2 regions of the Tepidibacillus sp. LV47 genome follow, and region 2 is predicted to be linked to the other one. Evidence: riboswitches for the same ligand, from Rfam matches in the RefSeq annotation. Region 2 holds a riboswitch; the other holds the start of a gene.
The links. A riboswitch is a leader RNA that binds a small molecule or an ion and turns the genes downstream of it on or off. The one in region 2 is predicted to bind thiamine pyrophosphate.

Region 1: another riboswitch for thiamine pyrophosphate. It lies ahead of thiS (sulfur carrier protein ThiS); the one in region 2 lies ahead of thiC (phosphomethylpyrimidine synthase ThiC).

Annotation. Positions count from the first base shown of each region.
Region 1 covers NZ_JBLWIF010000001.1:52,941-60,055, reverse strand. Annotated here, with positions in the region: gene ACMW72_RS00275 (NAD-dependent deacylase) at 1-527, opposite strand, end outside; gene ACMW72_RS00270 (hypothetical protein) at 662-787, shown strand; gene ACMW72_RS00265 (HD domain-containing phosphohydrolase) at 1,009-1,251, opposite strand; gene ACMW72_RS00260 (HD-GYP domain-containing protein) at 1,256-2,284, opposite strand; gene ACMW72_RS00255 (hypothetical protein) at 2,510-2,650, opposite strand; gene thiE (thiamine phosphate synthase) at 2,791-3,402, opposite strand; gene thiH (2-iminoacetate synthase ThiH) at 3,409-4,515, opposite strand; gene ACMW72_RS00240 (thiazole synthase) at 4,517-5,293, opposite strand; gene thiS (sulfur carrier protein ThiS) at 5,331-5,525, opposite strand; TPP riboswitch at 5,596-5,705, opposite strand; gene pdaA (delta-lactam-biosynthetic de-N-acetylase) at 5,809-6,588, opposite strand; gene ACMW72_RS00225 (DsrE/DsrF/DrsH-like family protein) at 6,830-7,115, opposite strand, start outside.
Region 2 covers NZ_JBLWIF010000005.1:100,867-107,981, reverse strand. Annotated here, with positions in the region: gene ACMW72_RS07640 (hypothetical protein) at 209-475, shown strand; tRNA gene ACMW72_RS07635 (tRNA-Phe) at 551-626, shown strand; tRNA gene ACMW72_RS07630 (tRNA-Gly) at 676-750, shown strand; tRNA gene ACMW72_RS07625 (tRNA-Leu) at 765-854, shown strand; gene mqnC (cyclic dehypoxanthinyl futalosine synthase) at 1,128-2,240, shown strand; TPP riboswitch at 2,346-2,456, shown strand; gene thiC (phosphomethylpyrimidine synthase ThiC) at 2,606-4,378, shown strand; gene ACMW72_RS07610 (MTH1187 family thiamine-binding protein) at 4,429-4,728, opposite strand; gene ACMW72_RS07605 (Cof-type HAD-IIB family hydrolase) at 4,898-5,671, shown strand; gene pstS (phosphate ABC transporter substrate-binding protein PstS) at 5,848-6,939, shown strand; gene pstC (phosphate ABC transporter permease subunit PstC) at 7,032-7,115, shown strand, end outside.

The DNA of each region.
Region 1 (7,115 bases), on a different contig from region 2:
TCGGACTTTTTGGTTTCTTTTTCGGCCATTTCTAATGCTTCTTCCGGGAGATTTTCTCCGAATAACACAACAGAAGGACGAATAAAGCCTCCGCATTTACATTTTGTTTCGTTATTTATAAATCGCTCGTTACAGTAAATTTTACCACAAAGATGGCAATGACAATGGCGAAGTGTTCCATGTAATTCTACGACTTTTTTATTTCCAGCTTGTTGGTGAAAACCATCTACATTTTGTGTAATGATAGATTTAATAAGCCCATTCTTCTCCCATGTTGCAAGAATATGATGACCTATATGGGGTTTTGTGTTTTGGATGGCTTTCATCCTCATGGTATAAAACTCTCTAAATTCCTCACGATTATTTTTCATTGCATCAATAGTGGCTAACTTTGAAGGATCAAACTTGTTCCAAAGTCCTATAGAAGCAGAACGAAAGTCTGGCAAATTACTCTCAGTGGACATCCCTGCCCCTGTAAATATTACAGTATAATTCGACTCGTGTAGTAACTTCTTTAAGTTGTCCATCTTTTTCCTCCCACCCTACTGACATTAAAAAGTTTCGTCATTAACAGCAAAAGAATAGTGTTAACATAACAAATTCAATGTACATAAATTTCCGCCAATGATCGTTCCTTCTGCCCTGCTTCCACTATGAGTAAATGCTTCGACAAGATTTAAAAGCTGAGTACGAAGCAATACAACGATATTTACAATCAATTTATCAACTTGAAGCGCTTGGCATGTACGACTCTGCAGAAAAAATCAGAGAAATTGTAGCATTATAACATTAAATCTTATCGCTCTTACTCCAAGCTCGTGAAGTTGGAGGAACGATAATCAATAATATGAAAATGAGAATCAAATATTGGAAACATACATAAATGTCTCCTTTCGGTATTGTTACCATCTATTTCTCTCATCAAGTTTTTTGATATTTCACTTAATGTAGTCAGAATTTTATTGAGAGCGATCCTTATCTAGTTCTTTACCATAGATCCTTCCGAATTCACACACCAGTGTATCCTATTTGCTTCATGAATTCTTCATATTCAAGTTCAGCCTGTGCCTGAGCTTCAATACGAGCCAGATTCACTTCATCAAAATATGAGTGAAGCAGATAAACCACATGAGGATCAATCATCGATTTAGAAACCATATCATCCAAAATACTTAACGCTTCTTCTTTATCCATTCCTTTTCGATAAGGCCGATCTTCTGTAATTGCAGTAAATACATCTGCGACTGCCATAATTCTACAACCTAATGTTTAATTCATTGGCAACATAATGGAAAGGATACCCTTTCCCATCAAGCCGTTCATGGTGTGATGAGGCCCAATGGACAATTTCCTCTAAATCTTTCATATGTTCTAGTACCCTTTTCGTATAATAAACATGTTGTTTTACAAGGTTGTATTCATCTTCCGTAAGTTTTCCTGGTTTCTCAAGTACTTCAATCGGAACAGCTAACTTTCCTAGATCATGTAAGTAACCTGCAATTCTCATCATCTTACATTTTTCTTCAGTACACCCTGCTAAACAAGCCAGCATTTCTGCCGTCGCAGCTACACCACTTGAATGTGTAGATGTAAACCGGCTACGAAAATCAATGATTTGTGAAAATAATTTCGCCAATTCTAATAACCCATTCAAATCTAACATAACCACAGTAGAACGAAAATGATTTGATAAGATTCGTTCAATAAAAGGACTTATTAAATCAAACCAAAAATATTCTTTTTTTGCTAAAATCTGAAAAACTTCAACTACCTCTGGGTGAAACATATCACCTTTATTTTCATCTATCTTTTTGGTTATAGCCTTAACTTGGTTTAGTATATTCTGTTCAGAACGATTAATAAGAATTTCAATTCGATCAGCAAGATGAAGAATCTGACTTAAAATTGTTACCTGTTGGCGTAAATTTGAATCTTTTATCAAATCAAAGTAGTAGGTATGATGATACCGAACGATGTCAGCAACTTTATAAAAAGGTTGAAACTTTTTTAAAAACATATAACTAATTTCCGCGTGAATATAATCGTAAGATTTCTCAAAACGAGTGATATCAATTCTTTCTTGAAGAGAGAGGGCGCCAATATCATGAAGTGCACCTGCAAGTATAAGCTCTCTTTGTTCTCTATCCGATAAGCCCATTTCCTTCGCTATCTGGAACGCAATATAGGCAACTCTTTTATGATGATCTGTTACGTTTTCATCTATCAAGTCTATTACACTTGATAAGGCCATTACTAGATCTAATTCATTTATTCTAAAGATCATATCATCTCACCTATCCAAGATTATCCATATAAAAATTATAACTATTTTTTATAGGAAACCAACAATATAATCGACTTAATTTTTCAGGAATCTTCTGATCTATCTTAGAATTAATATCTATAATCTGATTTAGTAGATTCACAAATCATTTGTTTAAATTATTGATCCACGGTTAGTCGCTCTGTATAAATTGGCCATTTTAAATCATCCGCCTTTTGTGGTACCTTAGACTTGTAAGCAAACAATCAATTGTTTCTTTGAATCTGCTGTGAATGGATTACCAAAATAGTCACCGTATTTTTCCTCAATCTTAAATCCGTTATACTTGAGTAATGCATCTAATTCTTTTGGGAAATAGATTCTCATCATTAATTGCTCAATTGTCTCATCAGGTTCATCTTCAATACGTGAAAAGAAGTTATATTCTGCAAATATTTCCCAAACCCTATAACGATTCTTAAAATTCCGAAAAATCTTCCTATAGAAAAAGCGTGAACAACTAATGCTCACGCTTCGCTTTGATGATTAAATTTCTTCATTTTGTTTTTTAAATCTTTTGTTGTTTGATAAGGGTCTTCCGATGACATAATCGCCGACATGACTGCAATATGATCGATTCCTCTTATAAGTAATTGTTCAATATTGTGTAAATGAATTCCCCCTAAGGCTACAATAGGAATATGAACTTCTTGTTTTAGATTTTCAATAAAGGATATCCCCCTTGGTTTAAGCCCTTTCTTGCTATCTGTCTCAAAAACATGCCCTGCAAGAAGATAATTCGCTTTTTTCTCAACTTTTTTCGCTTCTTGCAAATGGTGAATCGAAACGCCTATGATACCAGGAAAGTCGATATTTGTTTTCATAAAGTTTTCATAACTCGTATGAAAACCGTCCGCATGCACTTCTTTTGCCACTTCTAAATGATGGTTAATCACCAACTTAACTCCATTATTCTTTGTGATTTCTCTTATTTTTAAAGCCAAGGGGAATAGTTCATCAATAGATAGATCTTTTTCTCGCAAAATGATGACATCGACACCACCATATACCGCTTGCTCGATGACCCCTATGAAACTTTCTTTTTTTACAATTTTTCGATTCGTAATTAAATATAACATTAATCCTCATATCCTTACCCAATCTTTAAAAATTGGTTGATACCCTTTTTTGAAAATCGCTGCTCTTACTTCTTCCAGACTTCGTTTATCATCAATCTCAAATTGTCCATCCCCCGCATCTTCTATTGAATGTCCACCTACTTCTGTAGAAGAAGCTGCAGACATTCTTGTTACCCCTAAGGGAATCAAATTCTCGCGGAATCCTTGGCGTTCTCTTGTCGAAATGGTAATCCCTACACGTGGTAAGAAGATACGTAACGCTAACATAAATTGTACTAAATTCTGATCAGTTACTTCATATATATCTTCAAAAACCCCTACATGGGGACGAATTCTTGGAAAAGATACACTTATTTCTACATCAGGGTATTTATTTTGTAAGTAATTCGCATGAAGGCCTGTCATAAAGGCTTCACTTCGCCATTCACCTAAACCTAATAATGCTCCTATATTTACATTGCGCATTTTGGCTATGCATCCCCGCTCAGGTGCATCAAGTCGGAAATGATAGTTACGTTTACGACCTGCAAGGTGAACTTTTCGATAAATCTCCTCGTCATATACTTCTTGATAAATGGTAAGGCTATCTACGCCAGCTTCAATCATTTGTTGATATTCTTCTACGGTCAATGGGAAAATCTCGATTCCAATCGAATCAAAATATTTTTTCAAGATGTGAACGGCATCAATCACGTAAGAGAGTGGTGTATCTTTTTTCGATTCTCCAGTTAAAATTAAGAGATGTTTAAACCCCATACTAGCAATCGTTTTTGCTTCTTTTTCAATCTCTTCTACTGTTAATTGTTTTCTTTTGATTTGGTTATCAATACTAAAACTACAATAAGTACATTTATTCGTACAATAGTTAGAAAGATACATGGGGGTATACAATAAAACGGTTTTCCCAAAATGTTGAAGGGATAAGGTATGAGCCCTTTGCGCCATTAATTCCAAATGGTTCTCCGCTTTTGGAGATAATAATGCAAGATATTCATATTCATTGATTGGACGCTCCTTGTGAATGATTTTTAAGATGTCTGAATCGGTTAGTTTTTCATAAAACAGGTGATAGTCAAAATTCTTATACTGGGAATATACCTCATAAAAGCCCACTTCATCTCACCTCTTCATATAAAAATCCTGTCAAAGGTGACGAAGGCTGAGCAAGCTGGTGTTGTTCAGCAAGTTTCGCATGGTAAGCGAAATACCCTGCTTTTACTGCTAAGGAAAAAGCCTTTGCCATCTGGACAGGATTTTCTGCTGTAGCAATAGCTGTATTGACTAACACTGCCGCTGCCCCCATTTCCATCGCTTCTGCTGCTTCAGATGGTTTTCCGATCCCTGCATCAACAATCACAGGAAGATCGATCTCGTTAATCATGATTTGAACTAATTCCTTTGTTTTTAATCCCCGGTTTGTACCAATGGGAGCGCCTAAAGGCATAACCGCAGCAGCCCCAGATTCTACTAATCTTTTTGCTGCCATTAAATCAGGACTCATATAAGGAAGCACAACGAAGCCTTCTTTAGCTAAAATTTCAGTGGCTTTAATCGTTTCTGCATTGTCTGGCAAAAGATATTTATTATCCGAGATCACTTCAATTTTAATCCAGTTCCCTAATCCCATTGCTCTAGCAAGTCTTGCAATTCTCACTGCCTCTTCTGCATTTCTTGCTCCAGAAGTATTTGGTAATAAAATACAGTCCTTTGGTATATATTCTAGAATATTCTCCTCTTTTGAATCTAAATTTACACGACGAATCGCCATAGTAATGACTTGTGATTCTGAAGCTTGAATCACTTCTGGTAGAATTTGATGATTAGGAAATTTTCCAGTACCAATGAATAAGCGGCTTTTTAATTCGACTCCACCAATACTTAATTTATTCATTTCTAAACCCCTCTCATACTTTTTCTGAACCTTGTAATCAACCGCCACCAACAACACTAACAATTTCTACTTTATCTGTTTCTTGAAGGATTCTTATATCATAATGATCTTTGGGGATAATTTCCAAGTTGATTTCTACAACTACAAGTGTTTGGTTTAGTTTAAGTTCATTTAACAACTCAGCCACCGTTTTTCCTGCAAATCCTGTGATTTCTTTACCATTAACAACCAAATTCCCACCGCCCCCTTTGCTAAATCCTTTTAAATTTAAAAAAAGTGCAAATCCGTAAAGAATTTGCACATAAAAAACTGTGTAACATTCCCTACGTTGGCATTACCCAAGTCAGGTGATAAGGGTCAGAAATAACATTTCTTTCTCAGCCTATCTCTATAGGCTCCCCTTGTTACGTTTATTAAATTTTACCAATCAATTTAATTTATATTTATAATTATTATAAAGCGACACATAAAAAAAGTAAATATTCAATCTCTTTTAATGTAGGGTAAGCAATTTTTTAATTATAATATTTTTCCTTTAATTGATCTAAACTTTTAAATTCATACCCTAGTTTTCTTGCATCATCAATAATTTTTCCTAAGGCTTCCGCATTATCTTTAGAAACAGAATGAAGCAATATAACTGCTCCTGGATGAAGTTGGGCCATTACCTTATCATAAGCATATTTCCATCCTTTTTGATTATTCGTCTCCCAATCTTTATATGCAATCGACCAAAAAACGGTAGTATAGCCAAGCTCGCGACTAACAGCAAGTGTTTGTTCATTAAAAATACCTCTTGGCGGTCGTGCAAATTTCATTCCTTTTTGGCCTGTGATCTTATTTACTTCTTCTTTCACTTTTTCCAGTTCTTCTTTGATTTTTTGCCTAGAAATTTTAGTCATATCTGGATGAGTCCAAGAATGATTACCAATGATATGACCTTCTTTCACCATTCTTTTTAATAATTCAGGCTCGCTCTTAACATAATGTCCAGTTACAAAAAAGGTAGCTGGGACTTTTTTCTCCTTCAATACATCAAGAACTTTGTGAGTATATCCATTCTCATAACCATTATCAAAAGTAAGATAAAGCTCCTTTTTATTGACATCTCCAAGAAAAATAGCACCGTGTCTCTCTAAGATATCTCGAAAACCTTCTTGGTCAATAGAAGCGAGGTGGCCATTTTTACTTTTCTTAAAACCGAAATGATAAGCATTTTTTCCATAAGCTTGGCCCAAAGTACCTGAAAGTAAAAAAACAATAAATGCTAATAGTAAAATTAAAACGCGTTTCATTATGTTCACTCCTTTTTATACCAACAATATAACACCTTATAACACCTTTAATTATTTACTAACTAAGGAATAATATTTCACAAAGAATGAAAAATCATCCCATAACAGTACAACCTCTTATTTCCAAAGATTGAAAGCCTTCGAATTATTATTTAATAATGATCATTATTTGAGATTTTAAAAAAAAGAACTAGAGAAAGTATCTCTAGTTCGATATAATAAAACTGTATTGAGCGGTCAATTAAGTAAAAATAATTTGCCCACCTGCCGATAATTCATAAAACTCGCCAACAGTAAGAATTCCATCTAACTGATCGCAAAAATCTTCTTTTTTAAGTTTAAACATCTCGACTGTGGCAAGACATGCGTATATTTTACCACCCGCGTCGCTGATCATTTCAATAAATTCTGGAACTGGTGGGATATCTAGTTCTTCCATTTGTTGTTTCATCTTCTTTGTTACAAACGAAGACATGCCGGGTAGAGCAGCAATTAAAGTTGGAAAACCTAATGCTGGGTTACCAACA
Region 2 (7,115 bases):
AAGTTCCTTGAAACAAAGATTACTTGATGGAATTCTCTAACAAATATTTTATACAAGTTGATAAAAAAATTCCATTGGTTTTTAGTAATTATCACAAAATACTAATTATAAAATTTATATATTTTTGAAACAGCTGGACAAATATGCAGGTAATACAATATTGACGTACATATAATAAATTAATCAGAAAACGATGGGAGGGGTTAAAATGATTGAAATCAGCATTATCATTGCGATGGCCATTTCTTTAACACCAATAATCAGCGAAAAGCTTCATATCAATAAAAAATTGCGAGCTTGGACGGCACTTGTATTGATTGTACTTTTTAATATAGCTAATGCTATTCTATTTACGGATCATGCAGTAATCGATGCGATTAGGCAAGGAATACGTGATGGTGTTGTAGCTGTAGGAATCTATTCTACAGGGAAAAATACAGTGGAGTATGTAGTAAGTAGAAAGAATAATACTTAATCAGGGAAAGTGAAAAATTTTTAAAAACATTGACATGAAACTAGAGAAATGATAATATAAAATTCGTCCGAAAAAGGCTCGGTAGCTCAGTCGGTAGAGCAGAGGACTGAAAATCCTCGTGTCGGCGGTTCGATTCCGTCCCGAGCCACCATTTTTCTGAATATCATTTATTATTTCGAGAACATCCGATAACTATATTTGCGGACGTGGCTCAGTGGTAGAGTATCGCCTTGCCAAGGCGAGGGTCGCGGGTTCGAATCCCGTCGTCCGCTCCATTACATCTTAATCTGCCGGGGTGGCGGAATTGGCAGACGCACAGGACTTAAAATCCTGCGGTGGGTTGACTACCGTACCGGTTCAAGTCCGGTCCTCGGCACCATTTATTTTGAATATTACATGAAAATTACCCCTCATTTGAATGTGTTGAGGGGTTTTTTGTTTTATCTCTTTATTATTTATTAATTGCATTATTTATTAATTGCTAAATCTATCTGTTGAATACTACTGCTTAATTGTTGATCAACCACATTAGCTTTTTTAACAGTGATAAAGATCATACTAAGGGCCTGATGAATACCCTTAAAATATAGGCAAATTATCTGGTTTATGTTACGATGGAAATGAGTGATTTGGACATCGTGGAGGGAGAAATATGTCGCATATCGATCAGATTTTAGAAAAAGCATTAAATGGAGAACGATTAACGCTGGAAGATGGAATAGAACTATTTGAGAGTAATGAAGTTGAAAAAATTGGTCAAGCAGCGAATGAGATCAAAAAACGACTCCATCCAGAACCGATTACGACCTTTGTCATTGGCAGAAATATCAACTATTCCAATGTTTGTGATACGTATTGTCGTTTTTGTGCCTTTTATAAAAAGCCGGGAGAAGAAGGCGCTTATGTACTATCGAATGAGGAAATTTTACATAAGATTCAAGAACTTGTAGATGTTGGCGGTACAGAAGTTCTAATGCAGGGAGGAACCCACCCCGATTTACCATTTGATTATTATCTCAATTTATTGAGGGAGATTAAAAGGCATTTTCCAAATATACATATGCACTCTTTCTCTCCAGCGGAAATTATGAAAATGAAAGAAATATCTGGTCTCACTTTGGAGGAAACGATACGATTATTGTATGAGGCAGGGCTTGATTCTTTACCTGGTGCAGGAGCTGAAATCCTTGATGATCGAACGAGGATCAGAATTAGCAAAAAGAAAGGTTCTTGGAAAGATTGGATCAATGTGATGAAAACAGCAAATAAGGTAGGTTTGACAACAACCGGTACAATGGTAATTGGCTTTGGAGAATCGATGGAAGAGCGCATTCTACATTTAATTCGAATTCGTGAAGCTCAGGATGAAACAGGTGGATTTCTTGCGTTTATTCCATGGACATTCCAACCTGATAATACGAACCTGAAAGCAGAAAAAGTAACGCCTGAAGAATATTTGAAAACCGTAGCGATTAGCCGGCTGATGTTGGATAATATTCCTAACATTCAATCCTCATGGGTTACGATGGGAGCCGAAGTCGGTAAACAATCCCTATTTTATGGTTGTAATGATTTTGGTAGTACAATGATGGAAGAAAATGTCGTTTCTGCAGCAGGTACAACACATAAAATAAATACAAATTTAATCATTCAACTCATTCGTGAAACGGGGCATATTCCTGCACAAAGAAATACAAAATATGAGATTCTCCATATTTTTGATCAAGATGAAAAGGTCGAGAAAGATTTTATCATGCAAAATTAATCAAAATAAAGGTCTGAATCTTTAGTATTAAAATAGCGATCATAAAGAGACAAAGGCTAAAAATAGATTGACAAAACGAAAAAATTTAGATAATTTTAATTTAAAATTGAATCATGCGGGAGCTTAGGGGAACTAGGCTGAGAGGATAACTATTCTGTTATCGACCGCCGAACCTGAACTGGGTAATGCCAGCGGAGGAATCAACGTACAATGCGATCACGATTTACAACTAGATGTACAAAGAACATCTAATCATTAGACCGCTTATATACCTAGGCGGTCTTTTTTGTTTACATGTTTTCTCCACCTTTTAGAAAAGGTTCAAGTTTCACTTATAATGGACATTATTAAAGGAGGTTATTGTCATGGCAAAAGAATATGGTGAAAAAAACAATATTTCTTTGTCGTCTTTTCCTGGGAGTAAAAAAGTATATGTTCAAGGATCGAGGCCCGATTTAAAAGTACCTATGCGAGAAATCGAACTAGCTACGTCTATAGGCCCATTTGGAGAAGAGAAAAATCCGCCAGTCCGCGTTTACGACACAAGTGGCCCTTATACCGATCCTTCCTACTCTGTCGATATTCGTAAAGGACTACCTGCCCTTCGTCGTCAGTGGATTTTAGAACGGGGGGACGTGGAAGAATATCCAGGACGTGAAGTTAAACCAGAGGATAATGGATTCCGTAAAGGTGATCCCAATCTAGAAATTCCTTCTAGCTTTAAAAGAAAACCCCTTAGAGCAAAAGCAGGACGAACTGTAACCCAAATGTACTATGCACGTCAAGGAATCATTACTCCTGAAATGGAGTTTGTTGCCATTCGTGAAAACGTGTCACCAGAGTTTGTACGGCAAGAAATAGCAAGGGGACGGGCGATTATTCCTGCCAATATTAATCATCCAGAAAGTGAACCGATGATCATTGGCCGCAACTTTCATGTTAAAGTCAACGCCAATATTGGGAACTCAGCTGTTACTTCTTCCATTGAAGAAGAAGTGGAAAAAATGACTTGGGCAATCCGCTGGGGAGCAGATACGATCATGGACCTTTCTACTGGGAAAAATATTCATACCACACGGGAATGGATCATTCGCAATTCTCCTGTTCCTGTTGGAACGGTTCCAATCTATCAAGCGTTAGAAAAGGTAAATGGAAAAGCAGAGGATTTGACGTGGGAAATTTTCCGGGATACCTTAATTGAGCAAGCAGAGCAAGGAGTGGATTATTTTACCATCCATGCTGGTGTTTTACTGCGTTATATTCCTTTGACAGAAAAGCGGGTAACGGGGATCGTATCTCGCGGCGGTTCCATCATGGCTGCTTGGTGCCTTGCCCATCATGAGGAGAATTTCCTTTATACCCATTTTGAAGAGATTTGCGAAATTTTAAAGACCTACGATGTAGCTATTTCCCTTGGCGATGGTCTTCGTCCTGGATCGATTGCTGATGCTAATGATGAAGCACAATTCGCTGAATTAGAAACTCTCGGGGAACTAACAAAGATCGCTTGGAAGCACGACGTTCAAGTGATGATCGAAGGTCCAGGTCATGTTCCCATGCATAAAATTAAAGAAAATGTGGAACGCCAACTTGAAGTTTGCCATGAAGCCCCATTCTATACGTTAGGTCCTATCACCACCGATATTGCTCCTGGATATGATCATATTACCTCAGCAATTGGCGCGGCGATGATTGGCTGGTTTGGCACCTCGATGCTATGTTATGTAACGCCAAAGGAACATCTTGGATTACCAAATAAAAATGATGTGCGAGAAGGTGTAATTGCCTACAAGATTGCTGCCCATGCTGCTGATCTTGCCAAAGGACATCCAGGGGCGCAAATAAGAGATGATGCTATTTCTAAGGCACGGTTTGAATTCCGCTGGCGCGATCAGTTTAACCTTTCCCTTGATCCGGAAAGGGCAATGGAATATCATGATGAAACCCTTCCAGATGAAGCAGCCAAAACGGTTCATTTCTGTTCTATGTGCGGGCCAAAATTCTGTAGTATGAGAATCACTCAGGATATCCGCGAATATGCGAGAAAGAAAGGAATCTCGTATGATGAGGCAATAAATGAAGGGTTAAAAGAAAAGGCAAAAGAATTTAGAGAAAGTGGGAGCGAGATCTATAAATAAAGATAAAAAGATGTCACTTCGTTGTGGCATCTTTTTATCTTTATTTTGAATTAATGTAAGGATTGTTGAACGACGGATACTTGATGATTCATTTCCATATTTTTGTCTACGCGATCATCAATACTTATATTTGTAATGACACGCTGTACTCCATTGGTTATGGCATTTTGATGAATTTCCTTTGCCACATCCATTAATTGATTAATGTCTCCTTCAATGATCGTTGCTGTAGGGGTAATCTGATATTTTAATCCCTTTTGTTCAATTAAACGTACAGCATTGGAGACATGGGAACTAAAACTTGGCGAATTTGTCCCAACGGGAACAACACTAATTTCAAGCAATGGCATGTTTGTCACTCCTTTATTAATAGGTTTGAGTTCTATCTATAGAATGCTTAAAAAAGCAAAATCTATACAACATGGATAAACACTACGAACATCTTATCCAAAAACAGCGTATTTCTATGATATAATTTCCTATGTATTGAAATTTGTTATGAAATTAGGAGCGTGAAACATGTCATACAAAATTGTCTTTTTTGATATTGACGGAACATTAGTGGACGAAGAAAAAAGGATTCCCTCTGATACCAAAGAAGCCTTGCAAGACTTAAAGAATAAGGGAATTCTCATTGCAATAGCTACAGGACGAGCTCCTTTTCACTTTGAAGAAATAAGAAAAGAATTAGGGATTGATTCTTTTATTAGTTTTAATGGTTCTTATGTTGTTTATAAAGGAAAAATTATATATCAACATCCTATTAGCAAGAACGATTTGGCATTACTAGAGCAACACGCAAATGAGAGGAATCACCCGATAGTTTATTTGAGTGATAAAGATTGTTTTGCTAATGTAAAGGATCATCACCATATCATTGAATCTTTTCATTCTTTAAAATTAAATTCGCCAAATTACCGTCAATCTTATTGGCAGGAAGAAACCATTTACCAAGCATTACTCTATTGTCAAGATCATGAAGAAAGTTATTATATCAAGAGCTTTATTGATCTTCAATTTGTTCGTTGGCATCAATATTCGATGGATGTTATTCCAAAAGGGGGCTCAAAGGCTAAAGGAATCGAGATGATGCTTAATTACTTAGGGATCTCTCCATCAGAGGCTGTAGCTTTTGGTGACGGTTTAAACGATCGAGAGATGCTTTCTTTTGTCGGTGCAGGAATTGCTATGGGAAACGCTCATGAAGAAGTAAAACCTTTTGCCAAGTTCATCACAAAACATGTTAACAATGGTGGTATCAGTTATGCCCTTAAACAACTATGTCTGATTTAATTTTGGAAAACCAAAAATATTAAGCATGAAAACATAAAAATGAGGGGAACATATGAAAAATAATCTTTAGGAATTTACAATTTCTTAACATTCTGTTCATGTAAGCTTGAAAAAGACAAGCTATAATTCAAAATGTGAGTTAAGAAAACACAAAAATCTGAGGAGGAAAAGTAATCGTGTATTTCAAAAAAATAGGCTTATTTTTCTTAGCATTAGTGATTATCTTTACTTTAGGTGCATGTCAAGCTCAACAACCACAAGGTGGGCAAGGCGCATCCAACAATAATCAACCAGCAAAGGGAAATGGAACACTTATTAATGGTTCTGGATCTACTTTTGTTTATCCGTTGATTGACAAAGCAAGGGCAGGGTACGAACAAAAAGCGGGAATTCGCGTGAATTACAAAGGCACTGGTAGTGGTGCTGGAATTCAGCAATTGATTGCAAAAACTGTTGAATTCGGTGCTTCTGATGCTCCGATGAAAGAAGATGAAATTCAAAAAGCTGGTGGAAATGTCCTTCATATTCCTGTTACCCTTGGTGGAGTAGCAATCTCTTATAACTTAGAAGGAGTTCAGGATTTAAAATTAACAGGTGAAGTACTTGCTGAAATCTATACGGGGAAAATTACAAAATGGAATGATAAGAAGATTGCAGATCTAAATCCTGGGGTTCAATTACCTGATCTATTAATCGCTCCTGTATATCGTTCAGAAGGATCTGGAACAACCTTTATTTTCACAAGTTATTTAAATGCAGCGGCTCCAAACATTTGGACAAAAGAGAAAGTGGATAAAAACATCGATATGGCTGCGAATAAAAATGCTATTGGTGCGAAAGGAAATGCTGGGGTAGCAGCTCAAATCCAAAATACAAAAGGTGCTATTGGATATGTTGAATTAGCTTATGTGATTCAAAATAATATGACTGCTGCTTCCATTCAAAATAAAGACGGCCAATTTGTAAAACCAACTCTTGCTTCCGTTACTGCGGCAGCGGTAGGTGCAGCACAAAGCTTTGCAAAAGATATGAAGAGTTCTTTAGTGAATCAGCCAGGTAAAGATAGCTATCCGATCGTTGGAACGACATGGGCATTGGTATATGAGCAATCTCCATTAGATGCTACAAAAACAAAACAAGTTGTTGACTTTTTAAAATATTTAGTAACTGACGGTCAACAATATGCAGAAGCTTTAGGGTATGCTCCATTACCAAAAGAAATTCAGGATCTTGATCTAAAAGAATTAGACAAAGTGAAAGTAAAATAGTAAAATCATAGTGGTTCTGCTAAAGCAAAAAGCCCTTCCATTAGGGTTTTTTGCTTTAGCTTGTGTATTTTATCTGGCAAGGAGTGTATGGCTTGAAAAAAAATTTAGGGGATAAGATTTTTAAAGGAATCGCATATGTTTTTGGGTTTTCGATTCTTTTTTTATTGTTTTTCATG